Regions from separate parts of the Janthinobacterium sp. 75 genome, predicted to be linked through region 2. Evidence: predicted binding sites of a transcription regulator. Region 2 holds the regulator's gene; each other region holds the start of a gene.

Region 1 (7,951 bases), 2.4 Mb from region 2:
TCCCTGCCATCACGGCCGCGCCGCTGGGCATGGGCACGGCCGTGCTCAGCTTCATGCCGGGCGGCATGACGTTCGAAGAGTATTTTGGCTGGGGCGACTTGCCCGAGGAAGAAAAAGCCCTGCGCTTTCTCGTCGGGCTGGCGCCGGCCGGCTTGCACGGCCCTTACTTGATCGACCCGTCGGCCATTAATCTGAAGGAGCGGCGCGGACCGTCGACCATCATGGGCTGCCAGTTGTGCGCGGGCGCGGCCGCCACCGAGGCGCTGAAAATATTACTGAAACGCGGCAAGGTGATGGCGGCGCCGCATGGCATGCATTTCGACGCCTACCGCAACAAGCTCGTGCGTACCTGGCGTCCCGGCGGCAACCGTCATCCGCTGCAACGGCTGACGATGGCCATCATCAAGCGCCGCCGCGCGGCGCAGGGGGCATAAATGGCACAAGCATTGCTGATCGATCCCGTGCTGGAAAACCTCCTCGACCAGGCGCGCTGGGCGCCCAGCGGCGACAACACGCAGCCGTGGCGCTTTGAAGTCGTGGCGCAGCGCCATGTCGTCGTGCATGGCTTCGATACGCGCAGCCATTGCGTCTACGACCTCGACGGCCATCCCAGCCAGCTATCGCTGGGCGCCTTGCTCGAAAGCATGGCACTGGCGGCCAGCAGCCATGGCATGCGCATGGAAGCGCGCCGGCGCGGCGGCTTGCCCGACACCCTGCCTACGTTTGACGTGCGCTTTGTCGACAGCCCCGGCATGTTGCCCGACCCGCTGGCAGCCTTCCTGCCGCAGCGCAGCGTGCAGCGACGACGGCTCAGCACACGCCCCCTGCGCGCCAGCGAAAAGACCGCGCTGCTTGCCAGCTTGCCGCTTGGCTACACTGTGCAGTGGTTCGAAGGCTGGCGCGTGCGTCTGGCCTGTGCGCGCCTGATGTTCGACAATGCGAAGCTGCGCCTGACCATGCCCGAAGCGCACAAGGTACACCGCGACGTGATCGAATGGGGGGCGCGCTTCAGCAACGACCGCATCCCGGAGCAGGCGCTGGGCGTCGACCCGATGACGGCAAGGCTGATGCGCTGGGTCATGCACAGCTGGCGCCGCGTGGATTTTTTCAATACCTGGCTGGCGGGCACCGTCGCGCCCCGGCTGCAGATGGATTTGTTGCCTGGTCTGTACTGCGCTGCGCATTTCGCGCTGCTGGCCGAGGCGCCGCCGCGCCATATCGACGATTACGTGGCGGCGGGCCGCGCCATGCAGCGCTTCTGGCTGACGGCCACGCAGCTGGGCCTGCAATTGCAGCCGGAACTGACACCGCTGATCTTCTCCCGTTATGTGCGCGAACGGCGGGCCTTTTCGCGCACCGACGGCATGCTGGAGCTGGCGCAGGAACTGGCGCTGCAATGCCAGGCCGTGCTGGGTGCGGTGGTGGTCGAGCGGGCCGTGTTCCTTGGCCGCATCGGCGCCGGCCCGGCGGCCCAGGCGCGTTCCTTGCGCCGGCCGCTGCAAGACTTGCTGGTGGCGCCGGTCGACGCGAGGACGCCTGCGTGAGCGCCAGGCGTTTGCCGGTGGCTGCAGCGAAAAAAGCCGCTGAGGACATCAGCGGCTTTTCAAGAGGACGATCGCATGTCAAGCCTGGCGCTGCCCGCCTTGCTGGCGGCGCGCAGTCATGCCCAGGCCAAACAGGCCGATGCCGAGCAGGGCAATGGTGCCTGGCTCAGGTACGGCTGCCTGAAATAATTCCAGGCCGCCACCGTCGGCCATCGCGATGAAACTGTTGGTCAGGCTGCCACCGATGAAGCTGTTCGTATTCCCGCTGAGGGACTCCAGCGGGAAAAACGGGTTGGGATTGACGAAAAACAACTGTCCTTGCGGCGTCAGCGTGGCGTTAAGCAAGGCCTTGAAGTCGCCTTGGGCCAGGCCGGCGAAAATGTGGGCTTCGCCCAGATCGAGCGTGTAGGTCACGATCGCATAGTCATCCCCGGAGGCGCCGCCCACATTCACTGGCGAGCCTGCTACGTTACTGACTGACAATGACGTGTCCTGGTTGGGGTCGATGTACAGCGTCATGGTCAGGGTTTGAAAGTTGGCGTGGATCCCGCCAGCCAGCGTATCCGACTGGCCGGTAATGGTAAACAAGCCATATATGCCATAGCCATTGAGGGCATTCAATTGCGATGGTACGCTGCCGCCAGTGGGGCTGCCGAAAGCGGCCTTGGTCAGAAAGCCTGTTTGAGTGAAGGGGTCGTTGCCACCACCCAAACCGCCAACGATGGTTTGTTCGACGCGCGCGTGATATTCAAAGCTGATGCGGTCGGCCACAACCTGATTGGCTGCGGTACCGGGGACGGAGCCTTCGTTGACGGTAAACAAAGGACCAGCGAGTGCGGGAGCGCTGATCAGCGCGGCGCTGATGGCGGCCGCGGAGAGAGCGAAACGCAGGAATGAGGACAGTGGTTTCATGGCATTTCCTTCAGCGTGAGGGTTGATTGGACCAGGTCACTGTGGCGGCTGCCTCAGATAACCTCATACGCCCTTGGAGCAGAATTCGTACCATGTAATATTTGTATTTAAATTCAACAGCTTATAAAAACAGGCTTGCCGTTTTTCGCGTTTGTGTAAAAAAAATCGACGTTTTACGCAGCCTTCACACGCGCAGGCTTATTACAGCTCAATTGGCCAATGCAGGCTCATTGCGCGTCCTGCAGCGGGAGTTTTTTCACGTTTGAGTAGTGCGGCTCGCGGGCGCCAGTCTTTTCCGTCATCGGCTACAGTGGGGCAAAGGAGGTCACCATGCCATCACAATTCCGTCCTGCCCCGCTGCGTGCGCACAGCACGCCTGAACCGGATATCCCGCCGCCAGAAGGCGATCCGCTGACGCCGCCGCCCGAACAGCCGCCGCATATGGATCCCGTACCCGTCGAGGAACCGACGCCGCCGCCGCCGCCCGTCAAGATGGGTTAAGAGCAAGTCGTCGCGCACCCGGGCGCACCCAGGCTGGCATGCCACTGCGGCGCGCTGTTTATTTCTAGTCGGAAATGGATTGCGCGGGCGGCGGGATCGCCGCGCCATTTAAACAACAAAAATGCCAATAAACGTTGCCGGGTGGACACAAATGGAGCGCTAACAGCTGTGTGTCATGCGGCCGTCACGATTCTGTTCTTATAATGAGACATCATAAAAATTCTTGTACAGGAGACCATCATGGGCAATTCCTTGCATAACAAAATCTACCTGGGCCGGCGCCCTGTGATCACCAGCAAAAACCTCGCAGCGCTGGCCCTGGCGGGCGCTGTGGCTGGTTGCGGCCTGGCATGGCTGCTGCTGCGCACCTACAAATAAGCGCGCGCCACGCGCATTTTCAGCACGCCGTCCGTGAGGCGGGCGGCGACTGAATCACGTTGCCTGTTGCCGATGCGCAGCGGGGCGCGTACCATGGGGGCCGAACACCTGGCCTTTTATGGAAAAGTAATGAAGAACGAGAAATTAACAACCGATGAATATGACGCGCTGGAGCAAGTTGCACGCGGCATCAAGACCGAGCGCCCCAGTGCTTGCGTTGCCCGCAATGCCAAGCGCCTGTCCGGCCTGAAGCTGCTCAGCTATGCACGCGATGGCCGTTTGTCCATCACCGAGAAAGCACAACAGCTGCTGTTCCTGCGCCGCTGCATCATGGGTTTGCGCGCTGTCGCCGTCGATCCGCTGACCAAGCTGGACTCGGACGTGGCTTATTTCCTGGGCAAGAAAGCCCACATCGTGGCACGCGCGGAAGGCGAGGGCCACGACATTTCCGACAAGGGCCGCGACTCGCTGGCCGATATCGACACCCTGGGCCTGTAAGGTCTGCAGCCGGCCCCTGGGGCCGGTTTTCACATCCCCTCACTTTTATTTCCCCCTTGGAGAACACTTTTGGACAGTGCGATGAACTGGTCGGCCCACGAACTGACGATGACGGTCTTGATGACGCCCGATATGGCCAATTTTTCCGGTAACGTGCACGGTGGCACCATCCTGAAATACCTCGACAGCGTCGCCTACGCCTGCGCCAGTCGCTATTCGGGCAGCTATGTGGTGACCCTGTCCGTGGACCAGGTGATGTTCTTGCAGCCTATCCACGTGGGCGAGTTGGTGACGTTCCTCGCCTCGATCAATTACACGGGCACGACCTCGATGGAAGTGGGCATCCGCGTGGTGACGGAAAACATCCAGCAGCGCCTGGTGCGCCATGCCAACAGCTGCTATTTCACGATGGTGGCCGTGGACGCCAATCGCAAGCCGGTGGCCGTGCCGCCGCTGGTGCTGGAAACGCCGGAGCAGCAGCTGCGCTTTGAGCAAGCCAAGTTGCGCAAGTTGTCGCGCCAGAGGGTGTCGAAGAAATAAGGGCGGCGGGCAATAAAAAACGGCCACCAGAGTGATCTGGTGGCCGTTTTTTATTGCGTGCCGCCTACTGGCGGCATGGCGCCGTGATTAACGGTCGCCGTAGCTGCGGCGTGCGCCGTCGGTGCTGCGCGGGTTGGAACCCTTGTAGCCGCCGCCGGTGCTAGGTGCGCCATCTTTGCGTGGTGCGCCTGGCTTGCTGAACGTGCGTTGCGCTGGCTTCGCGCCGCCACGGTTGTCGCCTGGTTTCCAGCCGCCTGGACGGGCGCTCGAGCGTGGTGCCGACGCCGTTTTCTTAGGTTCGAAACCTTCGATGACATTGACCGGGATCAATTGCTTGGTGAAGCGCTCGATACGCTTGACGTTCATGCCTTCAGCGTGGTTTACCAGCGAGATGGCCAGGCCATTGCGGCCAGCGCGGCCGGTACGGCCGATGCGGTGGACGTAGTCTTCCGGGAACTTCGGCAGATCGTAGTTGAACACGTGGGTGATCGTCGGTACGTCGATACCGCGGGCGGCAACGTCGGTGGCGACCAGCACTTTGACCTGGCCGCGACGCATGCCGTCCAGGGTGCGGTTGCGTGCGCCCTGATGCATGTCGCCGTGCAAGGCGGCAGCGGAGAAGCCGGCGATGTTCAGACGGTCAGCGATGGTGTCTGCGTCACGCTTGGTGGCGGTGAACACAACAGCCTGGTCCAGCGTTTCGTCGCGCAGCAGGTGGTCCAGCAGGCGATTCTTGTGCGACAGATCGTCGACGAAGTGGACGCGCTGGGTGATGTTTTCATGCTTGTTCGACGAACCGGCGATCTGGATGACCAGCGGGTTTTTCGTGATGCGGCGGGCCATGTTGCCAACCACGCCGTCCAGCGTTGCCGAGAACAGCATGGTTTGACGGCCTTCTGGCGTCGCTTCCACGATTTTTTCGATGTCATCGATGAAACCCATGTCCAGCATGCGGTCGGCTTCGTCCAGCACCAGGATTTCCAGTTGCGAGAAGTCGATCTTGCCCGAATCCATGTGGTCGATCAGACGGCCTGGGGTGGCGACCAGAATCTCTGGATTCTTGGCCAGCAATTGCATCTGTTTAGGGTAAGGCATGCCACCCAGAATCGACACAGCCTTGATGCGGCGGATGCCGGTGCTGTACTTGTCGGTGTTGGTGGTCACTTGCAGGGCCAGTTCGCGCGTTGGCGTCAGGACCAGCATTTTTGGCTGGGCAGCCTTGAAGCGTGGACGCTCGCCGCGGGCGCGCGATGCTTGCATTTCCTGGTTCGGCGTCTTGCCGGCGGCGCTTTGTTCGGCGCTGGCCAGTTTGTGCAACGACGGCAGCATGAAAGCTGCGGTCTTGCCCGAACCGGTCTGCGACGAGACCAGCAGGTCACGGCCTTCGATCGCGGCTGGAATCGCTTGCGACTGTACCGCGGTTGGCGCGGTGTAGCCCGATTCGGTCAGAGCGGCGATGATGGACGGATGCAGGCCTAAGGATTCAAATGTCATTCTTTTCTTTCGTAAAAATCAGCGTTCTTGCAAAAAGCAGAACGCAAAATAGCAACGCCAACCAAAACGAAATGACTCAACTAGAAAGAAATTTCGGCACAAAAGCTTTGCGCCGGGACGGTGTCAGGTGCGACACACAAGGCGGGAGGGCTTTATAAGCGGCATCCTGTGGATGCGCTAAGGCTTGCGAAGCTGCTAAGTTTGTAGTGCGATTACTGCCGTGTTGCCATCGCTTCAAGGGAACATATTGCAGCGCACAACGACACTATACCGTATTTGCCGCCGTTTTGCACGGTCTAAATGGGAGGAAACGAAAGTCCTACCACGTTTTGAACATGTTTCCTATGTGAAATCAGTAGGAATACGTAGTTTTCCGTCAGTCAGGCAAACATGGCGGGGATGGCGACGCCGGCGGGTAGCGGCGGCGCTGCCTTCCCACGCGCCAGCCCTGGCTTTCCGCGTGGCGCAGTGCCGCCCGGATGTCTTTCTAGGGTTGCGAGGCCCGCAGCATGCGATGCCGCCAATGTCGGCCATCACCGTATCAATCTGCTTCAGGATTGACCGCCATCACTTGCGAAAAGCCGCCATCGACGTAGGTAATCTCGCCCGTGATGCCCGAGGCCAGGTCGGACAGCAGAAAGGCGGCCGTGTTGCCCACTTCTTCGATGGTGACGTTGCGGCGCAGCGGGGCGTGCTCGGCCACGAAGCCCAGGAGTTTGCTGAAATCCTTGATGCCGGAAGCGGCCAGGGTTTTGATGGGGCCGGCGGAGATGCCGTTGGCGCGGATGCCGCGCGGACCCAGCGATTCGGCCAGGTAGCGCACGGACGCTTCCAGTGACGCCTTGGCCAGGCCCATGGTGTTGTAATAGGGTACGGCGCGCGCGGCGCCCAGGTAGGTCAGGGTCAGCACCGAGGCGCCCGGATGCAGCAGGGGGAGCGCGGCCTTGGCCATGGCAGGGAAGCTGTAGGCGGAAATATCGTGTGCGATGCGGAAGCTGTCGCGCGACAGGCCGTCGAGGAAGTCGCCGGCAATCGCCTCGCGCGGGGCAAAACCGATGGCATGCACCAGGCCGTCCAATTGATCCCAGTAGTGCGCCAGATCGCTGAAGACGGCGCTGATCTGTTCATCGCTGGAAACGTCGCAGTCGAACACCAGTTCGCTGCCGAATTCCGCCGCAAATTCCGTGATGCGTTCCTTGAAGCGCTCGCCCACATAGGTGAAGGCGAGGGTGGCGCCTTCACGGTGGCAAGCCTTGGCGATGCCGTAGGCGATGGAGCGGTTGGACAGCAGGCCCGTGATGAGGATTTTTTTGCCTTGCAAGAAAGCCATGACGACTCCTGTCTGGGTGGGTGGGGCGGATGTACCACCGGCCGCGACAGTAAAGCTGTGGCGGCCGGTGGCGTGTTTCCAGTACGAATCAGACGTAGCGCAGTTTAATGGCGGGCCTTGGCGCGGTGATTGCCGCCGCCGCGCTGGATGCGTGGTTTTACCAGGGAAATTGGCGCGGCCTGCACCTTGCCGCCCTTGGCGACGCGGCGCAGTGCCTTGGCGGCCCGTTCCGGCCGGTCCGCTTCCAGCAGCATGGTGGCGCTGTCGGCAATTTCCTGGGTGATGTCCTTGTTCATCGTGGCCGAAGTCTTCGGCACGAGGATGGTGGATCCGGCGCGCAGGCTGGTGCGCTGGGGAATGTTGTTGGCCTGGCGCAGCACGTCGGCCGTGGTGCCGAATTTCGACGCCAGGGTTTCGATGCGTTCGCGCGCATTGGTGATCTTGTGCGTGGTCCAGCTCGACAAGGCATGGCCCCATTGCGCCAGGTTGGTGGTGAACTTGGCGGCGTTTTCCTGCGGCAGCAGAATCTTGGTCTTTTCGCCGCCGATGATGACAGGGCGGTTAAATTGCGGATTCAAGGCCTTGAATTCATCCATCGACAGTTCGGCCAGCTGGGCGGCGACGGTGATGTCGATGTCGCTGGTCTTGTCGATGGCCGTGAAGTAGGGCTGGTTGTCGACCACGGGCAGGGTCAGGCCGAACTGGGCCGGATTGGCGATGATGTTTTTCACCGCTTGCAGCTTGGGTACGTAGT
Region 2 (7,951 bases):
AGCATTGGCGGCAAATGCAACATTCTGAAAGCGACCACGCCCAGCACGGCGCTGCCGAGTAACATCAGGGTCAGTTCAAGCGAGGAAAACATGGGTTGCCCGGTGCGGTCAATGGAAATCGTTGTTTGTTGTGACTGGCAAGTTTTTTGCTTTCCTAATTCGTTTATACTTTGGGCATGAGTGTAACCCATGAAAAAACAATGCTGAAAGCTTTTGATCGAATTGACATGCAAGCGACGACCGAGCGCGCCGTCGCGCTGGCCCGCACCACCTTGCAGATCGAGTCCGACGCCATCGTTGCGCTGCAGGCGCGCCTGGCCACGGACGACAGCGTGGGCCGCGCCGTGGCGATGTTGCTGCAATGCAAGGGGCGTGTCGTCGTCTCCGGCATCGGCAAGTCCGGCCATATCGCACGCAAGATTGCCGCCACGCTCGCTTCCACCGGTACGCCGGCCCTGTTCGTGCATCCGGCCGAAGCGGCCCATGGCGACTTGGGCATGGTCACTTCGGAAGATGCTTTTATTGCCATATCGTACTCCGGAGAATCGTCGGAATTGATGGCCATCATGCCCGTCGTCAAGCGCATGGGCGGCGTGCTCATTTCCATGACGGGTAAACCGAACTCCAGCCTGGCTCAGCTGGCCGACGTGCACCTGGATATTTCTGTTGAGAAAGAAGCCTGTCCGCTGAACCTGGCGCCGACGGCCAGCACCACTGTGACCCTGGCCCTGGGCGATGCGATCGCCGTGGCCTTGCTGGACTTGCGCGGCTTCAAGGAAGAAGATTTTGCCCGCTCGCACCCGGGCGGCGCCCTGGGCCGTCGCCTGCTCACGCATGTGCATGACGTCATGCGCAGCGGTGAACGGGTGCCCAAGGTGGCCGTGGACGCTTCCTTGCTCCAGGCGCTGGAAGAAATGACGAAGAAGGGCATGGGCATGACGGCCGTCGTCGATGCGGATGACCGCCCCGTGGGCGTGTTCACCGATGGCGACTTGCGCCGCATGTTCGAGCGCGTGCAGGATTTCACGCAAGTGGCGATCCGCGACGTCATGCATGCGCAGCCGCGCAGCATCGCGCCCGAACGCCTGGCAGTGGACGCCGTGGCCGTGATGGAGCAGTTCCGCATCAACCAGATGCTGGTCGTCGATGCCGACGGCAAACTGGTGGGCGCCCTGCATATCCATGATCTGACGCAAGCGAAGGTGATCTGATGGACAGCGTTGCGGACAACCTGGCGCGGGCGGCCAAGGTCAAACTGATGATTTTTGACGTCGATGGCGTGCTCACCGACGGCAGCCTGCATTTCGGCCCGGATGGCGAGATGATGAAAACGTTTAATGTGTATGATGGCCTGGGCATCAAGCTGCTGCAGGAATCGGGCGTGCAGACGGCCATCATCAGTGCGCGCCGCTCGGCCATCACGGCGCGCCGCGCGCAAGACCTGGGCATTACCCATGTGCACCAGGGCGGTCATGACAAGCTGACACCGTTTCGCGAATTGCTGGCGCTGACGGGCTTGACGGAAGAACAATGCGGCTATATCGGCGACGATGTCATCGATGCGCCCATCCTGCGCCGCGTTGGCTTTGCCGTCAGCGTGCCAGGCGGGCGTCCGGAAGCGCTGGGCCTGGCGCACCATGTGACGCAAGCCGGCGGCGGCCGCGGCGCGGTGCGCGAGATCTGTGAATTCGTGCTGCGCGCCCAGAACAACTATGCGCGCGTCATGGCGCCGTTCCTGGAATGAGGCGTACCGCCTCGCCGCCAGTGATATTTGAAAGAGTGAAATCCTATGCGTAAGCCAGGAGGCGCCCATCGCTGGCGCATGATTTTTACCGTGCTGGGGGCAGTCGTCTTTGCGCTGGGCAGCTTTTGGCTGCTGGAAGTGATGAACAAGAATGGCCTGGACATCACGGCCAGCAAGCATCAGGATGAGCCAGACTATTTCATCACCAATTTCAGCCTGGTGCGCATGGACTTGACGGGTAAGCCCAGCTATATCGTGTCGGGCACCAAGCTCACCCATTATCCGCTGGACGATTCATCCGATATCGACCAGCCTTTCGTGCGCAAACTGTCGCCAGGCATGCCGCCGATGAACATGAATGCGGAACTGGCGCATATCGACCAGGACAATACCCGGCTGCAACTGCACCGCAATGTCGTGATCGACCGCGTGGCCAGTCCGAAGTCACAGAACCTGACGGTCAAGACGGAAGCGCTGACGGTGTTCCCGGATGAGGAAAGAATGGAAACGAACGTGCCTGTCGATATCCTGACGGGCGCCTCGCGCATCAATGGCGTGGGCATGAAGGCCAATAACGCCACCGGCGTGGTGGAAGTGCAGAATGCGCTGCGCATGGTCCTCCCGCCGAAACCGCGCCCGGCCGCGGCGGCAAAATGACAGAATGAAACAAGGAAACCATACTATGAAGAACATCTTGCTATTGACTCTATTCTCGACCATTTGCTCGCTGGGCATCGTGGGCGCGGCACATGCCGAGAAAGCCGATTCCGAGAAGGAGGCCATCATCACGGCTCGTAGCGGCCACGTCGATGACGTCAAGCAGGTGCGTACCTTGACGGGCGATGTGGTGCTGGTGAAAGGGACTCTGACCATGAAGGCGGGCCGGGCCCTGATCACGGAAGACCCGCAAGGCTACCAGTTCATCACTTTCTGGGCCGATCCTGGCAAGCTGGCCACCTTCCGCCAGAAGCGCGATGGCGCAGGCGACCTGTGGGTGGAGGGCGAGGCGGAGCGCGTGGAATACAACAACAAGACGGAAGTGGTGAAACTGTTTTCCAAGGCCAAGCTGACGCGCCTGGAAGGCACGAAGCCGACCGACGTGGCCAACGGCGCCTTCATCTCGTATGACAGCCGCAAGGAGGAATTTGCGATGGAAAATTCCGATAGCGGCACCAGCACCCCCGATGGCGGCAGCGTGCGCATGGTGATCCAGCCGAAGCCCAAGGCACCGGCGGCGGAGAAAGCGCCGGCCACGCCTGCGTCAGGAAATAAATAATGGACAATACTCGTTGCGGCAGCACCCTGATCGTTCGCGGGCTGCAAAAAACCTATGGCAAGCGGCAAGTCGTGCATGATGTCTCGCTGCAAGTCGAATGCGGAGAAGTGGTCGGGCTATTGGGGCCGAACGGCGCCGGCAAGACCACCTCGTTCTATATGATCGTCGGCCTGGTGCCGTCGGACGGCGGCAGCATCGATATCAGCGGCGTGGATATTTCCCGCCTGCCGATCCACCGCCGCGCGCAGATGGGCCTGTCGTATCTGCCGCAGGAAGCGTCCGTGTTCCGCAAGCTGACGGTGGAAGACAATATCCGTGCCGTGCTGGAAATCCAGACCGTCGAAGGCCGTCCCTTGAAGAAGGCCGAGATCGAGGAGCGCCTGGATAAATTGCTGGCCGACTTGCAGATTGAAAAATTGCGCGAGAATCAGGCGCTGTCCCTGTCTGGCGGCGAGCGCCGCCGCGTGGAAATCGCCCGCGCGCTGGCCACCGACCCCCGTTTCGTCCTGCTCGACGAGCCGTTCGCCGGTGTCGACCCCATCGCCGTGATCGAGATCCAGCGTATCGTGCGCTTCTTGAAGGAGCGCAATATCGGCGTCCTGATCACCGATCATAATGTGCGCGAGACGCTGGGTATCTGCGACCGTGCCTACATCATCAACCAGGGCTCGGTGCTGGCGTCGGGACGCCCCGACGACATCATCGCGAACGAGTCGGTACGCCGGGTCTATCTGGGCGAACACTTCCGTATGTGAGCCAATGAAACAATCATTGCAGCTGCGCACTTCGCAGCACCTGGCACTGACGCCGCAGTTGCAGCAATCGATACGCCTGTTGCAATTGTCTACACTGGAATTGCACCAGGAGCTGGAGCAGTTGCTGACGGACAATCCCTTGCTCGAACGCCTCGACGATCCGCTCGACCGTTCGTTGCGCCTGCTGTCCGACGGCGCATTGAGTTCCACGGCCGCGCCGGCCGAAGCACCGCCCCAGCCGCCAGGCCAGGAGGCACCCGCCGCGCCGGCCGAAGCGGAAACCTTTGATGGCGAGGCTGGCGACAGCCCTGCCGCAGCGGAGGGCGGCGACAGCGACTGGAGCGAGGCGAGCAGGGGCAAGGCGCCCGACGACGAAGATTCCCGTCCGCAACTTGAAGCCCACCACTGCACCTTGCGCGAACACCTGATGGAGCAGATGCGCGTAACGGTGCTCGAATTGCGCGACCGCGCGCTCGTCGAGCTGATCATCGACGCGCTCGACGACAATGGCTACCTGGAAGAGTCGCTCGACGACATCCTGGCGCGTTTGCCGGAAGAGCTGGAAATCGACGCTGACGAGATGCGTACGGCCTTGTCCCTGTTGCAAAGTTTCGATCCGCCCGGCGTGGGCGCGCGCAACGCGTCCGAATGCCTGGCGCTGCAAATCAAGCGCTTGCCGCACATCGCCATGGTGACGCGGCGCATGGCCCTCGTCATTGTGGAAAAACACCTGGCCTGGTTTGCCCAGCGCGATTTTAACAAGCTGAAAAAAGCCCTCGATTGCGATGATGAAGACTTGCGCGAAGCGCAGACGGTGATTCGCCAGTGCAACCCGCATCCGGGTGCCGTGTTCGCCTCGGACGTGTCCGATTACGTGGTGCCCGACGTCGTCGTCAAGCGCGCGCGCAATGGCTGGCAAGTCACTCTGAACAACGACGTCATGCCTCGCCTGCGCGTTAACGCCATGTACGCCAACTTGCTCAAGCAGGGCAAGGGCGAGGGTGCCATGGGCGCACAGTTGCAGGAAGCCAAGTGGCTGATCAAGAATATGCGCCAGCGCTTCGACACCATCCTGCGTGTAGCGCAAGCGATAGTAGAAAGACAAAAGAACTTTTTCTCGCATGGGGCCGTTGCCATGCGCCCCCTTGTGCTCCGTGAAATAGCTGATACACTGGGTTTACACGAGAGTACTATCTCGCGCGTAACAACTCAAAAGTACATGCTGACCCCGCACGGCATGTTCGAGTTGAAATATTTCTTTGGTAGCCACGTCGCCACCGAAGCGGGGGGCGAAGCGTCATCGACGGCGATACGGGCATTGATCGTGCAACTGACAGGAGCAGAAGACCCTAAAAATCCTTTATCCGACAGTAAGATTGCGGACATGCTGGGGGAACAAGGCATGGTGATTGCGCGACGTACTGTTGCCAAATACCGGGAAGCGTTGAAAATTCCGCCAGTGAGCCTGCGTAAGTGTTTGTAAGTTTTTTTCGGTTCCTCTGCGGGCCGGATACGATGGACCGCACGAACCCGATCATCTTTAGGAGTGTGTATGAATCTCACCATCAGCGGACATCATCTCGAAGTCACACCAGCCATCCGTGAATACGTACAAACGAAGCTGGAACGCGTGAAACGGCATTTCGATCAAGTCATCGATATCGCCGTGATTCTGACCGTGGATAACCTCAAAGAGAAAGAAAAACGTCAAAAGGCCGAAGTCAATTTGCGTCTGAGTGGCAAAACTGTCTATGTGGAAAGTCTGGCGCACGACCTGTATGCCGCCATCGATATCCTGATCGACAAGCTGGACAGGCAAGTGATGAAGTACAAAACCAAAGTGCAAGGGCACGGTAAAGAGGCGATCAAGCATCTGCCAGACAACTCGGAAGAAGAATTCGCCGCCGCCTAAGCGGCCTGCGACTTTCAACCGGTTGTGATCAACTAAGGGCGCACATTGCGCCCTTTTTTGCGCCCGTAGCTGTTGAGCGCTATGTTCCCCTCACAGGCGCTAGAATGTGCCCGTTCTCACTTCTTTTCACTTTGCCATGAGCGACTTCGTCCAGACCTCCATCCGCAACCGCACGGGCCACATCGTGCTCGACCGCCCCAAAGCCCTGAATTCCCTCTCACTGGAGATGGTGCGCGCCCTGAGTACCGTTTTGCTGGCCTGGCGCGACGATCCGCAGGTGGACGCCGTGGTGATCCGTTCCAGCAGTGAGAAAGCCCTGTGCGCCGGTGGCGACATCCGTTTCTTTTACGATGCGGGCCTGGCCACACCGCAGGGCGGCAGTGCGTTGCTGGAAGATTTCTTTACGGAAGAATATGCTTTAAATCATGTAATCCACTTCTATCCGAAACCGTATATCGCCGTGATGGATGGCGTGGTGATGGGCGGCGGCATGGGCGTGGCGCAGGCCGGGCCTGGCAACCGCCTGCGCATCGTGACGGGCCGCACGCGCATGGCCATGCCGGAAGTCAATATCGGCCTGTTTCCCGACGTGGGCGGCAGTTATTTCCTGTCTCGCCTGGCCGGTCAGCTGGGCTTGTACCTGGGCTTGACGGGCTTGACGATCAACGCGGCCGATGCCTTGTACACGGGCCTGGCCGATGTGTACCTGCCCGAGGCGCAGATGGGGGCGCTGCTGGCCCTGTTCGAATCGACGCCAGGCCAGGGCTTGCCGGTCGCCATCAAGGCCCTGGCAGCGCCGTTCCAGGCCCAGGCGGGCGTTTCTGCGCTGACCATGGCGCGCGCGGCGCTGGACCGCCATTTCGGCGCTGGCTCCGTCGCTGCCATCATGGCTTCGCTGGCGCAGGATGACAGCGCGTTTGCCAGCAAGGCGCTGGCGGCCATGCGCCAGCGTTCGCCGCTGATGATGTCGGTGACCCTGGAATTGTTGCAGCGGGGCGCCCAACTGGGCGTAGCCGATTGCCTGCGCATGGAGCGCACCGTGGTGCGCCACAATTTCGAGCATGGCGAAGTGCTGGAAGGCGTGCGCGCGCTGGTGGTCGACAAGGACAATGCTCCGCGTTGGAACCCTGCCAGCCTGGACGAGGTTGATGCGGCCATGGTGGCGCGCTTCTTTGCCCCCGTCTGGCCGGCGCAAGCGCATCCGCTGCGCCATCTGGATTAACAACGCCAAATAACACCGTAGCGAGCGGAAGGGAGGGGTGGTTGAGAAGCGGAACTGTGCTTTACGCACATGAGCATCGCAGACCACCTATACCGAAGCGCAGTAGATTTTAATGGCGTTCTAGCTACGTTCGCGGTGGCGTAGCACGACCCGTTCATTGGGGCCGAAATACTGCGCCAGCCGTTCTGCCATGTACACCGAGCGGTGCTGGCCGCCCGTGCAGCCCAGCGCCACCGTCAGGTAGCTGCGGTTGTCGGACTTGAATGATGGCAACCATTTCTCGATGAAGGCGCGGATGTCGGCCAGCAGTTCCAGCGCGCTGGGCTGCGCGTCGAGGAAGGCGATCACGGGTGCGTCGCGTCCGTCGAGCGGGCGCAGCGCCAAGTCGTAATAGGGATTGGGCAAGGCCCGCACGTCGAAGACGAAATCGGCGTCCAGCGGCACGCCCAGTTTAAAGGCGAAGGATTCAAAGAACAGGATCAGGGGCGCGCGTTCGGAGGCGACAATATCCTTGACCCAGGCGCGCAGCTTGTTGGCGCTCAGTTCCGAGGTATCGATTACATGACCCAGCTGTTCGATGGCCGACAGGCGTTCCCGTTCTTCCGAGATGCACTCGATCAGGGTACGGCGGCTGGCCGGATTCTGGTTCGGGCGCAATTCATGCGACAGGGGATGGCTGCGCCGCGTTTCCGAGAAGCGCGCCACCAGCGAATGCGTGGTGGCCGTGAGGAACATTACCTTGACATCGTGCCCCTGGTCGCGCAGCAGCGCCACATTGTGCGGCAGGCTGGTCAGCGACTCGGCACTGCGCGCATCGACGGCGACGGCCAGTTGCGGTGTACCTTCGTCGAGCAGCGTTTGCACCAGGCTGGGCAGGAGCGCCGGTGGCAGGTTGTCAACACAATAGTAACCGGTATCTTCCAGCACATTGAGCGCGACGGATTTACCGGAGCCGGATATTCCGGTGATAAGGACGATATGCATAGGCCGATCATACAATAAAGATCGGCACTGCGCTCCAAGGCAATGCTCTTTACAAATT
Region 3 (7,951 bases), 200 kb from region 2:
TTTTTCGTCTTCAGTGTTCATCGAACTAGATGCCCCAGGTGATGCTTTCACCTTCCGCCTTGGCTGAGCGCAGCATTTCCATCAATGGGTAGGCACGCTGCGAAAAATGCACTTTCTGTGCGCGCGCATGGGTGCCCGTTTCGCCATCTTCCAGCGATTCAGGCGTATGCGCATCGTGTTCGATGTCGTTCTCCGGATGCAGTTTGCTTTCCGCGACTTCCTTTTCCAGCAAGGCCAGGGCATCTCCCGCTTCCATCGGCGTGATCACGCCGCGGGTGGGGTTTTTGTGCAGGATGTCGAGGATACGCTGGGCATGTTCCTGGTACATCAGCACTTCAGGGGAGGATTTGGATTTGAATGAGATCAACATAAGCGCTTTCTGAAACTTGTTGTTAGTGTCGAAACAATATCACGACTTGAAATATTGCACAGGCTGTCCGATTGCCCGGATGACGCATTTGCGAGCCGGATAGGGCTATCTGTTGGACAGCACACGTATTTACAAGGGCGGCTGCTCCAGGCAGCTGCCTGTTTAAGCGATCATTAAGTCTCAATCCAGTTTCACTGAGTCCATGAAAGTGTCGATGGTGTCACGCGACAGCTTGCGCTCTTCACCGAGAATGATGATCTGGAAGATGTGCTTGTCCTGTGCCACGAAACGGCCGACCAGCAAGACAGGCTTGCCTTGCTGCGTGCCGCTCGTCTCGATGCTGAGCGAAGTGCGCTGGCGCGTTCCGGAAGCAGTGCTGCTGGCCGCCGATGCGGTTTTTTCGCTGCGCACGGTGCCGTTGATATTTTTCAACAGAGCTGTCTGCATGGCGGGCAGGGCAGCTTGCGCCTGTTCTGCGCTGTCGAGCACCGCGCTGCCGATGGCGAAGGTATTGCCATCGATTTCGCTCGCTGTCATGGTCAGGCTGACTTTCTTGCCATCGAGATCGATCTCGCGCGTCAGCACGGCCGGCTTGCCTGGAAACAGGGCCGTGAACTGGGCGTCGGGGCTGCGATAGTCGCGCCAGTCGAATTTCGGACTGCAGGCGGCCAGCGTGCAGGCTGTAGCGAGCATGGCAAGGAAGAGGGCAAGTGATGGTTTTTTCATCAGCAGATGGTAGCAGTGCCGCCAATCACGCGCAATCGCGCACGTGTGGCGGTCACTGGCCGCTTTATATCTCGCGCAGCACGCGCCGGTACTGGATCGCTTCGGCGACATGCGGCTGCGTGATAGCGGGGCTGCCCGCCAGGTCTGCGATGCTGCGTGCCACGCGCAGTACCCGGTGGTAGGTGCGTGCCGACCAGTGCAGGCGGGACATGGCGCCATGCAGCAACTGCTCACCATGTATTTCCAGATGACAATGTTGTTCGATTTCCATGCTGCTCAGGTGCTGGTTTGCTTTCCCCTGGCGTGCCAATTGCAGAGCAAAGGCTGCCGCCACCCGGGTGGCGATGGCTTGCGTGCTTTCGCCAGCGCCTGCGTGCCTGCCCAGCGCCGCAGGCGGCATGGCGGCAACTTCGATTTGCAAGTCGATACGGTCGAGCAGCGGGCCGGACAGGCGACTGTGATAGCGCAGCACGGCGTCCGGTGTGCAGCGGCAGCGGCCGGAAGCGTGGCCCAGATAGCCGCATGGGCAGGGATTCATGGCGGCGATCAACTGAAAGCGGGCAGGAAATTCGGCCTGGCGGGCCGCGCGCGAAATGCTGATGACGCCCGATTCCATAGGCTGGCGCAAGACATCGAGTACCCGGCGCTGGAATTCGGCGATTTCATCGAGAAACAACACGCCGCAGTGGGCCAGCGAGATTTCTCCTGGGCGCGGCACGTTGCCGCCACCCACCAGGGCCACGCCGGACGCCGTCTGGTGCGGGGCACGATAGGGACGACGTTTCCAGTGTTCCACTTTGAAGTGGCCGCTCAGGGAATGCACGGCGGCCGATTCCAGCGCCTCTTCATCGCTCATGGGCGGCAGCACGCCGGGGAAGCGGCTGGCCAGCATGGTTTTGCCCGCGCCCGGTGGCCCCACCATCAGCACGTTATGGCCGCCTGCGGCCGCTACCTCCAGTGCGCGCCGCGCCTGCTGCTGCCCCTGTACGTCAGCAAAGTCGGGATACGCAAAAACCTGCGCTGCCAGCACGGGCTGATGGCGCTGCAGCGCGGTCTTGCTGGCATGCGCGGCAAAATGGGCGCAGACCTCGAGCAGGCTGTGGGCGGGATAGATGCAGGCATCACTGACCAGCGCCGCCTCGTCCGCGTTCGCCTGCGGCAGGATGAAGGCGCGTGGCGCGCCAGCCTGGCTGCGCTGCATGGCAAAGGTCATGGCCAGTGCGCCACGGATGGGGCGGAGCTGTCCCGATAGCGACAGTTCCCCCGCGAATTCGTAATGGTGTAATTGGTCGCCTGGCAACTGGCCGGAGGCGGCCAGGATGCCCAGCGCAATGGGCAAGTCGAAGCGGCCCGATTCCTTGGGCAGGTCCGCAGGCGCCAGATTGGCTGTAATGCGCCGCGCCGGCATGTCAAAGCCACAGTTTTGCAGCGCGGCACGGACGCGGTCGCGCGATTCCTTCACTTCGGTGTCCGGCAGGCCGACTATCGTAAAGGAGGGCAAGCCATTGGCAAGGTGGACTTCGACACTTACCTCGGGTGCCTCCATGCCGGCCAGGGCGCGGCTTTTCAGGACGGCCAGACTCATCAGACTCCCCTTTAGCGCGGGCGCGGTCAGGATCAGTCTAGTCCTTGAAAAGGTGTCAGGCTTGAGGTATGCCAGCAAGGTTGTCAATAACGCGACCTTGCTGGCGATACTTTATGCCTTTGCTTCGTTCAGGCGCGTTTCCAGTTCGATCAGGCGCAATTCCAGTGCGTCCAGCTTGGCGCGGGTCTTGGCCAGCACTTGTGCCTGGATATCGAATTCCTCGCGCGTGACGAGATCGAGACGGGCGAAGCCCTGGGTCATCATCGATTTCACGTTTTTCTCGATATCCTTGGCAGGCGAGTTTTCGATGGCTTGATGGATCTTGCCTTGCAAGTCGTTAAAGAAGGTATTCATGTCCATGGTCAGTCCTTTTATGGTGCGGCCTGTGCATCGCACCATTGCGGTGCACAGCGGCGTTAATCTGGTGCGAAACTGGGCGGTTCATTGTGCTTCAGCAGTCCATTAGCGCAGTCCTGGCGGCTTGCAGGGTATGTATGGACGGAAATGCACCTGTCAAGGTGGCAAGAGAGCTGGCACGTATTCTGCTAAAGAAGCTATGAACGCTTTGTGATCTCCAGCCAAGATTTTAAACCTCAACCGCTTTAAAAGTTCAATAAAAGGGAATCGCCATGAAGAATCTGTCCAAGAACATGACTTTAGTAGCAGCGTTGACGCTGGCCATGACCGCCGTGTGCGGTAGCGCCATGGCCCAGGATGCAGTGGCAGCGCCTGCTGCGGCCGAAGCCGTACCTGATAACGTGGTGAGCTATAACGTGGCGCTGACCAGCGACTATCGTTACCGTGGGATCTCGCAAAGTCGACTCGATCCTGCCATCAGCGGTGGTGCCGACTACACCCACAATCCGACGGGCCTGTATGTAGGCACCTGGCTGTCGAGCATCAAATGGATCAAGGACGGCGGCGGCGATACCAACCTGGAATGGGATATCTACGGCGGCAAGCGTGGCGAGATCAGCAAGGACTTCACCTACGATGTGGGCGGCCTGTACTACTTCTATCCCTCGAATGGGCTGAGCACCAACGCGAACACCTTCGAGCTGTATGGCCAGCTCGGCTATGGTCCGGCCTACATCAAGTACTCGCACTCGACGACCAATCTGTTTGGCGTGGCTGACAGCAAGAACAGCGGCTACCTCGATGTGGGCGCGAATATCGATGTATACGAAGGTTATCTGCTGAACCTGCATGTGGGCCGCCAGAAAGTCGAGCACAACGATTCCCTCAGCTATACCGATTACAAGCTGGGTGTCACCAAGGATTTCGGCGTGGCAACAGTCGCCCTGGCCTACGTCAAAGCCAATATCACGTCGCTGGCGCCGAATGGCAAGAACCTGGCGAAATCCGGTCTCGTGCTGACCGTGTCCAAAACCTTTTAAGCGAGAATGCCATGAAAATGATTACAGCAATCATTAAACCGTTCAAACTGGACGAAGTGCGCGAAGCCTTGTCGGCTATCAATGTGCAAGGCATTACCGTCACCGAAGTCAAAGGGTTCGGTCGCCAGAAAGGTCACACGGAACTCTACCGTGGCGCTGAGTATGTCGTCGATTTCTTGCCAAAAACTAAGATTGAAGCGGCCGTGGATGACGCCATTGTCGACCAGGCCATTGAAGCGATCGAAGGTGCCGCGCGTACCGGTAAAATCGGCGATGGCAAGATCTTCGTCTACAACCTGGAACAAGTCATCCGCATCCGTACCGGTGAAACCGGCAACGAAGCGCTCTAAGGGGAATATTGATGCGTAAAAATATAACAAAATTGCTCGCTGGGATAGCCTGTCTGTGTGCTTTTGGCCTTGCCACGCCGAGCTTTGCCGATGCCCCCGCCAAGGCGGAAGAGGCCACGACTACTGTCGTCGCCGCTCCCGCCGTGACGCCGGTTCCTGACGCAGCGCCCGCAGCTGCCGCTCCGGCACCGGCAGCTGCCGCGCCAGCAGCTGCGCCCGTCGCCAACAAGGGCGATACCAGCTTCATGATGATCAGCACCTTGCTGGTGATTTTGATGACCATCCCCGGCCTGGCCCTGTTCTACGGCGGCCTGGTGCGGTCGAAGAACATGCTGTCGGTGCTGATGCAAGTGTTCATGGTGTTCGCGCTAGTGATCGTGCTGTGGTGTATTTATGGCTACTCGATCGCCTTCACGGAAAAAACCGCCTTCTTCGGTGGCTTCGACCGCCTGTTCCTGAACGGCATCTGGGATCCGGCCAAGGGCACGTTTGCCGCCGCCGCCACCTTCAGCAAGGGCGTCGTCATTCCCGAGTTCGTCTTCGTGGCTTTCCAGGGCACGTTTGCCGCCATCACGTGCGCACTGATCGTCGGCGCCTTTGCCGAGCGCGCAAAGTTTGCCGCGGTGCTGGCCTTCGTCGTGCTGTGGTTCACGTTCGCCTACCTGCCGGCCGCCCACATGGTGTGGTTCTGGACCGGTCCTGACCTGATCACGAATGCCGCCACCTCGGCCAGTGAAGCCCTGAAGGCTGGCTGGATCTGGCAAAAAGGCGCGCTGGACTTCGCCGGCGGCACCGTGGTGCACATCAATGCCGCTGTCGCCGGCCTGGTGGGTGCGATCATGATCGGCAAGCGCGTTGGCTACGGCCGTGAATCGATGGCGCCGCACTCGCTGACGATGACCATGATCGGCGCCTCCCTGTTGTGGGTGGGCTGGTTCGGTTTCAATGCCGGTTCCTCGCTGGAAGCGGGCGATGTGGCTGCCTTGGCCTTCGTCAACACACTGCTGGCAACTGCTGCCGCCACCCTGTCGTGGGTATTTGGCGAGTGGATCAGCAAAGGCAAGCCATCCATGCTCGGTGGCGCATCGGGCGCCGTTGCCGGCCTGGTGGCGATCACCCCGGCGGCCGGCTTTGTCGGCCCGATGGGCGGCCTGGTCATCGGCTTGCTGGCCGGTGTCATCTGCCTGTGGGGCGTGAACGGCTTGAAACGCCTGATCGGCGCCGACGATTCGCTCGACGTGTTTGGCGTGCATGGCGTGGGCGGCATCCTGGGTGCCTTGTTGACGGGTGTGTTTGCTGCACCACAACTGGGTGGTCAAGGCATCTTCGACTATGTCACCAACAAGATGTCGGCTGACCCGTATTCGATCGGACACCAGGTATGGGTGCAGGCGCAAGCGGTCGGCACCACCATCATCTGGTCGGCCGTGGTCTCCCTCATCGCGTATAAGCTGGTCGACATCGTCATCGGCCTGCGCGTACCGGAAGAAGAAGAGCGCGAAGGCCTCGATATCACCAGCCATGGCGAACAGGCATATCATGGCTAAATGATAATGATCTGGCATGTCAGCGCCCCGGCGCGGCATGCTAGGCTTGAAAAGGCGCCTCTTTGAGGTGCCTTTTTTTTCGTTGTGGGAATGGAAAAGGTCTTTAAAACAAGGCTTTTGCCCCGATTTGGGGTACTTACACGGTAATATAGTCGGCAGTTCTGTGTGCTTTTTTGAATACTGCACATAATTTAAGGATGTAACTATGGTTCCCCATCTCGTCACGGCCCTGACCGGACCGCTGCTCGACCTCGAAAAAAAGATTCTGGCCGCGACGCCGGCCATTGAGCGCTGGTTCCGCATGGAGTGGCAAGAGCACACGCCGCCCTTCTATTGCTCGGTGGATTTGCGTAATGCGGGCTACAAGCTGGCGCCCGTCGATACCAATTTGTTCCCCGGCGGTTTTCATAACCTCGCCACGGAAATGCTGCCCTTGTCAGTGCAGGCGGCCATGGCTGCCATCGACAAGTATTGCCCGGACGCCCGCAACCTGCTGATGGTGCCGGAATTGCACAACACCACGCCGCAATACTTGCAAAACGTGGCGCGATTGATGCAGATCTTCCGCCAGACGGGACTGCACGTGCGCCTGGGCTCGTGGTCGCCCGAGATCACCCAGCCGACACCGCTGGCGTTGCCAGATGGCAACATGCTCGTCATCGAGCCGCTCGTGCGCCTGAATAACGGCCGCCGCCTGGGCTTGAAGGATTTCGATCCGTGCACGATCTTGCTGAATAACGACTTGTCGGACGGCATCCCCGATATCTTGCAAAATATTCATGAACAAAGCCTGCTGCCGCCTTTGCACGCGGGCTGGGCCCTGCGCCGCAAGAGCAACCACTACACGGCCTACGATGAGGTGGTGAAAAAATTCGGCAAGATGATCGATGTCGATCCATGGATGCTCAACCCGTTTCACGCCAAGTGCAGTGACGTCAACTTCCAGGAAGGCGAGGGCGAAGATGCGCTGGCCGCCAGCGTCGACGTGCTGCTGGCCAAGATCCGCAAGAAATACAAGGAATACGGCATCAAGGAAAAGCCCTTCGTCATCGTCAAGCCCGATGCGGGCACGTATGGCACGGGCATCATGACGGTGCGCGACGCCAGCGAAGTGCGCGACTTGTCGCGCAAGCAGCGCGACAAGATGTCCATCGTCAAGGACGGCAAAGTCGTCACCGACGTCATCATCCAGGAAGGCGTGCCCACGTTTGAAAGCATCAAGGATGCCGTGGCCGAGCCTGTTGTCTACATGATCGACCGCTACGTGGTGGGCGGTTTCTATCGCGTGCACGCGGAGCGGGGCGTGGACCAGAACCTGAACGCGCCCGGTTCGCAGTACGTGCCGCTGGCGTTTGCCCAGCAGCATGCCGTGCCGGACTTGAAGGCCAAGCCGGGCACGGCCGCGCCGAACCGCTTCTATGTGTATGGCGTGGTGGCGCGACTGGCCTTGTTGGCTGCATCGCTGGAAATGGAGCGCACGGACCCGAATCCCGAGGTGTATTGATCGATCCCAGCAGCTTGCCGGGCGCGGTGACTACTGCGCCTGGCGATCTCGGCTAGAATCAAGCATTCCTTATCCAGGCTCCCCGATTGGACGCACCATGAAAATTGCATTCCTTGCCGACCCGCTGGCAGGCTTCAAGACTTACAAAGATTCCACTTTCGCCATGATGCGCGAAGCGGCCAAACGCGGCCACGCCGTCTACGCCTTCGAGCAGAAGGACATGGCGCTGGAAGAGGGCATCGTCACGGCCCATGTGCAGCACATCGAGCTGACCGGCGACGAGCACGACTGGTACAAGGTTGTCTCGCGCGAGGAAGTGCGCCTGTCGGCCTTGGACGCCATCATCGAACGCAAGGACCCGCCGTTCGACATGGAATACGTGTACGGCACGTATCTGCTGGAACTGGCGGAAAAGCAGGGCGCGCATGTCTTCAACAAGCCGTCCGCCATCCGCGACAACAATGAAAAGCTG
Region 4 (7,951 bases), on a different contig from region 2:
TCGACCAGGGTTTGCAGGCGGTCCGCTTCCTTGATGATGACTTGCGTGTATTCGCGCAGCTCGCTCAGATGCAGGGCCGGCAATTCCAGCTCCAGCAGCTGGGCCGCGCCGCGGATGCCGCCCAGCGGATTCTTGATTTCATGCGCCAGGTTGCGGATCAGCTCCTTGTTGACCTGGCTCTGGTCGAGGATGCGTTCTTCGCGGTCGAGTTTTAACTGCTGCACGTTTTCGCGCAGCTCGATCAGCACGCCGTCGCGCGACGCGTCGAGGGCGCTGACGATGCTGTGCACGCGCAGCGGCTCGCGCCCCAGGCGCTCCAGGCTCAGGTCCTGGCGCAAGTCGGAAAACTGATGTTCGAGCGCCTGCGCACAGATGCCGGCCAGTTCGTCGGGATTCAAGAACAGCGCCGTGAGCTTTTGCCGCGACAGGGCTTTCAACGAGCTTTCCAGCAGGTTTTCCGCCGCCGCGTTGGCATAGCTGATGCGCCCGTCGCCATCGAGCAGGATCACTGCCGATGCCAGCAAATCAAGGCCGGCCAGGTGGGCGGGACGACTGGAATGGTTGTCTATTGTCATGGTCTCATCATCGGATATTGGCGATCTCGCGTTTCAGGGCCTCGACGTTTTGCTGTGTCCGGCTAATGTTGTCCTTCAACTGCGCCACCCGTTCCTGGTATTTTGCATAGTTACGCTCATTGCCCTGGCGCTCAGCTTGTCCTGCGTTCAATTCCAGGCGCTGGGCCACCAGTTTCTGCTCTTCGCTGCGTAATTCGTCCTGCAGGATCTGGCGCCGGTCCAGGTCGCGCGCGCGCTGCTCGGCGCCATCGACCTTGGGAAACGCGCCGGCGGCAGGCGCCGCCGTGGCCAGCGCCTGCGTGACGGGCCGGGCAGGCGCACCGGCCAGCGGCGCCGTCTTGCGTGGCGGCTCCGTCATGGCGCCGGGCAAATCGAGCAACTGGCAATGCGCGCCGGCACGCTTGTCCGTGTACGTCTTGTGTCCTTGTGCATCGGCGCACACATACAACTGCCCGTGCGCCTGTGCCGCCGCGCCCAGCAATCCTGCCATCAGCGCCATTCTGTAATGCTTGGTCAATCTTCACTCCTGTCGGCACATGCCGCATCGTTCCTGGGCCGACTATACAACACTGCACTGGCGCCGCCTTGGCGCGCCGCATAAAAAAACGCGGGCAAGACCGATCGCCTCACCCGCGTTTCTTATTCACTACCGGCAAGTTGCCGGCATGGCGCCATTACAGCGAGTAGTACATGTCGAACTCGGCAGGATGCGTGGTCATGCGCATGCGCTGTACGTCCTGCATTTTCAGTTCCAGGTAGGCATCGATCATGGAATCGCTGAACACGCCGCCACGGGTCAGGAACTCGCGGTCCTTGTCCAGGGCTTCCAGTGCTTCTTCCAGCGAAGCGCACACGGTAGGGATCAGTGCGTCTTCTTCTGGCGGCAGATGGTACAGATCTTTCGAGGCGGCTTCGCCCGGATGGATCTTGTTGGCAACGCCGTCCAGGCCAGCCATCAGCAGTGCGGCAAAGCACAGGTACGGGTTCGCCAGTGGATCCGGGAAACGCGCTTCGACGCGGCGGCCTTTTGGATTGGCTACGTGCGGGATACGGATCGAGGCGGAACGGTTTTTCGCCGAGTACGCCAGTTTCACCGGAGCTTCGTAGCCAGGTACAAGACGCTTGTACGAGTTGGTGCCCGGGTTGGTGATTGCGTTCAATGCCTTGGCGTGCTTGATGATGCCGCCGATGTAGTACAGGGCGAAATCGGACAGGCCGGCATAGCCGTCGCCAGCGAACAGGTTTTTACCATCTTTCCATACGGATTGATGCACGTGCATGCCCGAACCGTTGTCGCCAACGATAGGTTTCGGCATGAAGGTGGCGGTCTTGCCATAGCTGTGCGCCACGTTCCACACCACGTATTTCAGGTTTTGCGTCCAGTCGGCGCGCTCGACCAGGGTCGAGAACTTGGTGCCGATTTCATTCTGACCGGCGCCGGCGACTTCGTGATGATGTACCTCGACCGGGATGCCCAGCGATTCCAGAATCAGGCACATTTCCGAACGCATGTCCTGGAAGCTGTCCACTGGTGGCACCGGGAAGTAGCCGCCCTTGACGGTAGGACGGTGGCCGCTGTTGCCGCCTTCGATGTCCTTGCCAGTCGACCACGAACCTTCGTCCGAACCGATCTTGACGAAGCAGCCCGACATATCGATCTTCCAGCGCACGCTGTCGAAGATGAAGAATTCTGGCTCAGGGCCGAAGTAGGCGGTGTCGCCCATGCCCGACGATTTCAGGTAGGCTTCGGCGCGTTTCGCGATCGAGCGCGGGTCGCGGTCATAGCCCTTGCCGTCCGACGGTTCGATCACGTCGCACTGCATGAACAGCGTGGTTTCTTCCATGAACGGGTCGATATTGGCCGTGTTTGGATCCGGCAGCAAGATCATGTCGGACGCTTCAATGCCTTTCCAGCCAGCGATCGAAGAACCGTCAAAGGCGTGGCCCGACTCGAATTTGTCCATGTCGAAGTGCGACACGGGAACCGTCACGTGCTGCTCTTTACCACGGGTATCAGCAAAGCGGAAATCAACGAATTTGACTTCGTTTTCTTCTACCATCTTCAAGACTTCTGCGGCTGTCATTGCCATGCGTATCTCCTAAATGAATGTGGGGTGAGCCGACCTTAATGCGTCTGGGCTGATGAAGCGAAGCAAACATTGCGTGCCACCAAAACTCATAAGGATCATAGCAGATTCCATGCCAGCTTCTGGACGGATGTGGCCACGTGGGTCAAAACCCGGTCATCCCAGTGTAAGTTTTCATGCCTGCGATTTTCACGCGCTTTTGCGTCAAATCAAGAATGCACTATGCAAGTGCAAAAAACGAATAACGCACCATTATCGTGCATTTTTTGGCGATTCCTGAAAAATGCCTTCTTGTGGTGCATGCGCCGTATACCGTGACTTCCCGTTTGCGGGGCGCGGACGGCGCACTATAATCGTTCACACCTTTCCACTTTCATCGAGGACGCCATGACTACCGCCGCCGACATCCTGACCACCGCCCGCAGCCGGGCCAATGAAGGTACGCCATATGCCGGCGCCGTCACGCCGCAGGAAGCGTACGACTTGCTGCAACTCGATGCTGCCGCCAAGCTCATCGATGTGCGCACGAATGCCGAGCGCGACTGGGTCGGCCGGGTCGACCTCGCCGATACCCAGCATGGTGCGGTGCAGTGGGCCACCTACCCGGGTGGCGTGCCGAATCCCGACTTCCTCGCGCAACTGGCAGCCCAGGCTGGCAAGGACGAGGTGCTGCTGTTCCTGTGCCGCTCCGGCGTGCGTTCGCGCCATGCGGCCAAGCTGGCCACCGAACACGGCTATATGAATTGCTTCGACATCCTCGAAGGCTTCGAGGGCGACAAGGATGCGGACGGCCACCGCAAGCAGATCGGTGGCTGGTGCAAGGCGGGACTGCCGTGGCTGGGCGCCTGACACCAGGAACAACTGAACAGCTGTCAATGACGACTACGCGGCGGCCGGATGCAGAGCCAGCCGTGGCTCGACGCTTCAGGCCGGCTCGCCCACCTCGGGCGCCGGATGCTCACCCATCAGGGTCAGGATGCGCTTGCGCACGAAGTTGATGTGGCTGCGCAAGCCATACAGGCCGTCGGCAAACGACAGGGGAATCGAGATCTGATTGACCATTTCCTCGATCTGGTCCAGCCGCTTCAATTGCGCCGCATACACTTGCGCGCGCTGCTCTTGCGGCACATCTTCCAGCGCCTGCTCCACCGTGCGCAGCTGGCCGTACCAGCGGTACACGCGCGAGCGAATGCGCCACACGTACAGCGGCGGCACCACGCGCGACAGGGGCAGGATCAAGGCACCGAGCGCCACCACCAGCACCCACATGCGGTCAAAGAAATTGGCCAGCCAGAAACTCATGTAGCGCTGCAACACAGGCGCGCCATCCTTGTAGAATTTCAGCGCCTCGGGCGCCACGGGAATTTCCGTATAGCGCGCAGACGGGAACTGCCCCTGCTGCTGGAACCAGCCCGTGCCCCCATGAATGCGGGCCGCCGCCTGTACGAACAGGTCGACCAGGGCAGGATGCAAGTCTTCGCGTGCGACTAAAGTGGCGGTCGGCGCGATCAGGTGGTAATCCTGTGCGGGGATGTTTTTACCCAGGTCGACGATACCGCGCGGCAAGACGACATGCGTGAGGAAAGGCAGGCGCCGCGTGTACGCTTCCGCTTGCGAAAAATCAAACAGCTTGATACCCGGCGTTTGCAGCAGCATCTGGATCAGCGGCGCTTCCGGCGCCGAGCTGAACACGAGACCATCGATGCGCCCTTCCAGCAGCTCTACCGTGGCGGGCGTGTTCTGCAAGTCGCTCACCGTCAACTCGCTGGCTTCCACACCATTGACGGACAGCAACTGCCGGAACAGGCTGGGCACGCCCGTGCCTTCCGGCCCCAGGTTGATCTTCATGCCCTTCAATTGCGTCAGTTCCGTCACCGCCTTGTCGTCGCGCAGAAACAGCCAGACGGGTTCCGTAAACAAGCTGCCCAAGGATATGAGGCCATGGCGCTCGGCATCGGCGTGTTCCGTCGAGCCGCTTTGCACGAAGGCAATATCGGTCTTGCCGCTATTGAGGCGCTGCAGGTTATCCTGCGAGCCCAGCGATGGCTGCAAGGTCACCTTGATGCCGTGCTTGGCCAGGGTGGCCGTATATTTCTTGCCGAATTCTTCATACGCGCTATTGTCTTGCCCCGTCGACAAGCTCACCTGGCGCGGCGGCGCCGGGTCGACCAGCCAGTAAGCGAGCGCGCAAAACGCGCCCACCAGCAGCAGGGTGGGACCGGCGGTGGCGAGGAAATCGCGCACGGAGAAGCGGCTGAACGCGAGGATTTTGGACATGTGGTGGCGCATAGGTTTCATGGGTGGCTACGATGCCAAGAAAAGCCCAACTATGCAAGGCACTTTCATAGGCGCGGCGTGGCCATTTCGGCTACAGTGGCAGATCGATCACCTGCCCCCGGAGCCCCGCATGCTGAAAATTCTTGGAAAAGCCGCCTCGATCAACGTCCGCAAAGTCCTGTGGACCTGCGAGGAACTCGACCTGCCGTACGAACGCGAAGACTGGGGCAGCGGCTTTCGCGCGACGGACGAGCCGGCCTTCCTGGCCTTGAATCCGAACGCCATGGTGCCCGTGCTGCTCGACGGCGACCTGGTGCTGTGGGAATCGAACACCATATGCCGCTACCTGTGTGCGCAAGCGGGCCGCGAGGACTTGTTGCCCAGTAATCCCCGCGCCCGCGCGGAAGTGGAAAAATGGATGGATTGGCAAATGGGTGACCTCAACAACAGCTGGCGCTACGCCTTCATGTCGCTGGTGCGCCACAGCCCCGCGCACCAGGATGCGGCGCAGCTGGCGGTGGGTATTGCCGGATGGAACAAGATGATGGCCATCCTTGAGCAGCAGCTGCAGCGCACGGGCGCCTTCGTCTGCGGCGAACAATTCACGCTGGCCGATATCGTGCTGGGCCTGTCCGTCAAGCGCTGGCTGATGGCGCCGATGCAGCGCCCCGACACCCCCGCCATCGCCGCGTATCACGCACGCCTGGCAGATAAAACCGCCGTATTTGCCGGCTAATCGAGTTCCATAGCTTCGACCGTGCCGCCGATGACATAGCAATCGCCATCGCGGCGCACTTCGTCCAGTGTAGCGGGATCATCGTGCGTGTAGGTGCCGTCGACATCGACGCACCAGACATCGCCGAAACGCAGCAACTTCACGCCGCAGCAGATGCGGTTGATGAAGTTGCCTGGCGTCCTGAGCAGCACTTCCCGCACCTCGCCCACCGTGATGGCGACCTGGCGCCAGACATTGCCTTCCAATCCATGATTTCGTGCGTACAACACGATGCGCACGGCTTGCACGCCTTGCGGTCCGTACATTGGCTCGAATGATACGAGTGCGCCATCGTCAAAGCGGTGATATTGCGCAAAGATTTGCTGCGTTCTTTCCATAGCTACTTTCTTCTCAGCAAAAAAAACCGGCCCGCGAGGGCCGGCTCTCAGCTGCAAGCACGCCTTAATTCGTACATTGCTTGGCCACGCCTTCCGCAGGCGCGGGCGGCTCGATCAGCGGCATCAGGCTCGGTGCCAGGGACACCAGCAATTGCACTGGCAAGGCGCTGGTGAAATCGTAGTTCTTCGATTCTGGCCCCCGCACATACGCCGTCATGCTGCCATAGAAGCGCTCGCCGATATTGAAGACGAACGTGGCCGAACGGTTCACATAGCGCGACTCAATCAGGCGGCCACCGGCGCCATACACGTCGAAGCGCTGGTCGCCCGTACCCGTCTTGCCGCCCATCGGGATGGGCACGCCGTCGGCGCCGACAAACGCCGTCTTCGCCCGCTTCGCAGTACCGTCCGACACCACTTCGCGGATGGCCTTGGCGACGGCCTTGGCCACGTCCGGCGACAGCACTTGTTCCGCCTCTACCTTGGTGCCCCGCTTGACCATGGTGTCATACGGCGTGTTGGCGGCGAAATGCATGGAATCGATGCGCACGCTCGGTTTGCGCACGCCATCGTTGATGATGATGCCCATCAACTCGGCCAGCGCGGCGGGACGGTCGGCGGACGCGCCCAGGGTGGTCGCGTAGGACGGCACCAGCGAATCAAACGGATAGCCCATCTTCTTCCACTGGCGGTGGATTTCCAGGAAACCTTCCACTTCCAGCAAATTGGCGATGCGGCGGTCCTGCGCATGCTTGCGGTGCGTATTGAACAGCCATTTATAGACTTCCTGGCGTTCCTTTTCGCTGGCCGCCACCATCTGCGACAGGGTGGAACCTTCGTGCTGGCGCAGATACGCCACCATCCACAATTCCAGCGGATGCACATTGGCCAGATAACCGCGGTCAGCCAGCGACCAGTTTTCCATCGCGTACTGCTGGTACATCTTGGCCACGCGCTCGGGCGGCACTTCGTTTTGCGACGGCAAGTTGGCGTTGAGGAAATCGCCAAATTCCGCCACCGTGCCCTTCGGATTGACGGTGCGGAAGATATTCGCCAGGCGCACGGGGGTCGGGCGTATGCTGGCCAGCAAAATCTTTTCCTGCTCGTCGACGCTCTTGCCGCGGTACTTCTGATAGAAGCGGTGCAGGAACTCGCGCCCTTCCTTGTCGGCAAAACGGCTCAGGTACTGGGCCCGACGCGGATCGTCCGCGTCCGCCAGCAGCGAGGCCGAGGAATCGGGACGCGAGAACATGTAGTAGCGGGCCACATCGCGCATCAGGCGCACGAACACCAGGTTGGTCGACTGGCGCAGCGCCTGCTGCACCGTCATGATGCGGCTGTCGTCAAGCTTGGAGAAGTTGCCGAAATGATGCAAGCCACCGCCCGTGAAGAAACCTTCGCCAGGATTGCCCGAATATTTGCGTTCCATCGCGGCCGCCAGCATGGCGGGCAAGTTGCGCGCCTCGCCGAGCGGCAATGGTTTCAAGTAGGCAATGCCCCACTGCGACAGCATGTCCTTCGGATCGACGGCGATCTTGCCCAGCTCGGCGGCACCCATGCCGCTGTAGCGCTGGTGCAACTGATCGATGATGTCCAGATACGTGACCAGGGTGCGCAGCTTGGCCGTGGAGCCCAGGTCCAGCTTGGCGCCTTCGTTGATGTCGAGCGGCTGGTCAAAATTGTCAGTTTGCACGCGCAGCAAGTTCGCTTGCTCGCCTTTTTGCAGCAGGGTAAAACTGTAGACGACGTTGGCAGGGTCGCCATTGCCCAGCATGCCCTTGCCCGTCAGGCCGGCCGCTTTCGCCACTTCCGGGTCGCGCAGCTCGCGCAAGACCTTGGTCACGGCGTTTTGCGCCTGCGCATCGAGCGTGCTGACCACTTTCAGGTCGAGGCGGTCGA

Evidence for each region. The regulator sigma-54, encoded in region 2, starts transcription at its own class of promoters, with help from an activator protein. The targets are predictions, from matches to a motif close to TGGCANGNAANCTGCTTT.
Region 1: the regulator sigma-54 is predicted to act here: its motif matches at 2,532-2,549, upstream of pepA (flocculation-associated PEP-CTERM protein PepA).
Region 3: the regulator sigma-54 is predicted to act here: its motif matches at 3,213-3,230, upstream of C8C89_RS01315 (TorF family putative porin).
Region 4: the regulator sigma-54 is predicted to act here: its motif matches at 2,763-2,780, upstream of glnA (type I glutamate--ammonia ligase).

The regions. Positions count from the first base shown of each region.
Region 1 covers NZ_SORD01000001.1:2,878,668-2,886,618, forward strand. Annotated here, with positions in the region: gene C8C89_RS13105 (ThiF family adenylyltransferase) at 1-434, shown strand, start outside; gene C8C89_RS13110 (nitroreductase family protein) at 435-1,544, shown strand; gene pepA (flocculation-associated PEP-CTERM protein PepA) at 1,623-2,456, opposite strand; gene C8C89_RS26960 (hypothetical protein) at 2,787-2,957, shown strand; gene C8C89_RS26965 (hypothetical protein) at 3,198-3,335, shown strand; gene C8C89_RS13120 (hypothetical protein) at 3,465-3,833, shown strand; gene C8C89_RS13125 (acyl-CoA thioesterase) at 3,915-4,373, shown strand; gene C8C89_RS13130 (DEAD/DEAH box helicase) at 4,461-5,867, opposite strand; gene fabI (enoyl-ACP reductase FabI) at 6,409-7,197, opposite strand; gene C8C89_RS13140 (transglycosylase SLT domain-containing protein) at 7,302-7,951, opposite strand, start outside.
Region 2 covers NZ_SORD01000001.1:468,034-475,984, reverse strand. Annotated here, with positions in the region: gene C8C89_RS02245 (monovalent cation:proton antiporter family protein) at 1-92, opposite strand, end outside; gene C8C89_RS02240 (KpsF/GutQ family sugar-phosphate isomerase) at 201-1,211, shown strand; gene C8C89_RS02235 (HAD hydrolase family protein) at 1,211-1,744, shown strand; gene lptC (LPS export ABC transporter periplasmic protein LptC) at 1,790-2,401, shown strand; gene lptA (lipopolysaccharide transport periplasmic protein LptA) at 2,427-3,020, shown strand; gene lptB (LPS export ABC transporter ATP-binding protein) at 3,020-3,775, shown strand; gene C8C89_RS02215 (RNA polymerase factor sigma-54) at 3,780-5,258, shown strand; gene raiA (ribosome-associated translation inhibitor RaiA) at 5,328-5,687, shown strand; gene C8C89_RS02205 (enoyl-CoA hydratase/isomerase family protein) at 5,824-6,909, shown strand; gene rapZ (RNase adapter RapZ) at 7,030-7,893, opposite strand.
Region 3 covers NZ_SORD01000001.1:269,767-277,717, reverse strand. Annotated here, with positions in the region: gene C8C89_RS01335 (DUF1840 domain-containing protein) at 26-370, opposite strand; gene C8C89_RS01330 (hypothetical protein) at 551-1,096, opposite strand; gene C8C89_RS01325 (YifB family Mg chelatase-like AAA ATPase) at 1,161-2,681, opposite strand; gene C8C89_RS01320 (accessory factor UbiK family protein) at 2,793-3,041, opposite strand; gene C8C89_RS01315 (TorF family putative porin) at 3,311-4,078, shown strand; gene C8C89_RS01310 (P-II family nitrogen regulator) at 4,090-4,428, shown strand; gene amt (ammonium transporter) at 4,440-5,975, shown strand; gene gshA (glutamate--cysteine ligase) at 6,181-7,479, shown strand; gene gshB (glutathione synthase) at 7,577-7,951, shown strand, end outside.
Region 4 covers NZ_SORD01000002.1:452,092-460,042, forward strand. Annotated here, with positions in the region: gene glnL (nitrogen regulation protein NR(II)) at 1-575, opposite strand, end outside; gene C8C89_RS26335 (DUF4124 domain-containing protein) at 583-1,092, opposite strand; gene glnA (type I glutamate--ammonia ligase) at 1,250-2,665, opposite strand; gene C8C89_RS26345 (rhodanese-like domain-containing protein) at 3,050-3,511, shown strand; gene C8C89_RS26350 (TAXI family TRAP transporter solute-binding subunit) at 3,587-4,939, opposite strand; gene C8C89_RS26355 (glutathione S-transferase) at 5,070-5,675, shown strand; gene C8C89_RS26360 (hypothetical protein) at 5,672-6,052, opposite strand; gene C8C89_RS26365 (transglycosylase domain-containing protein) at 6,117-7,951, opposite strand, start outside.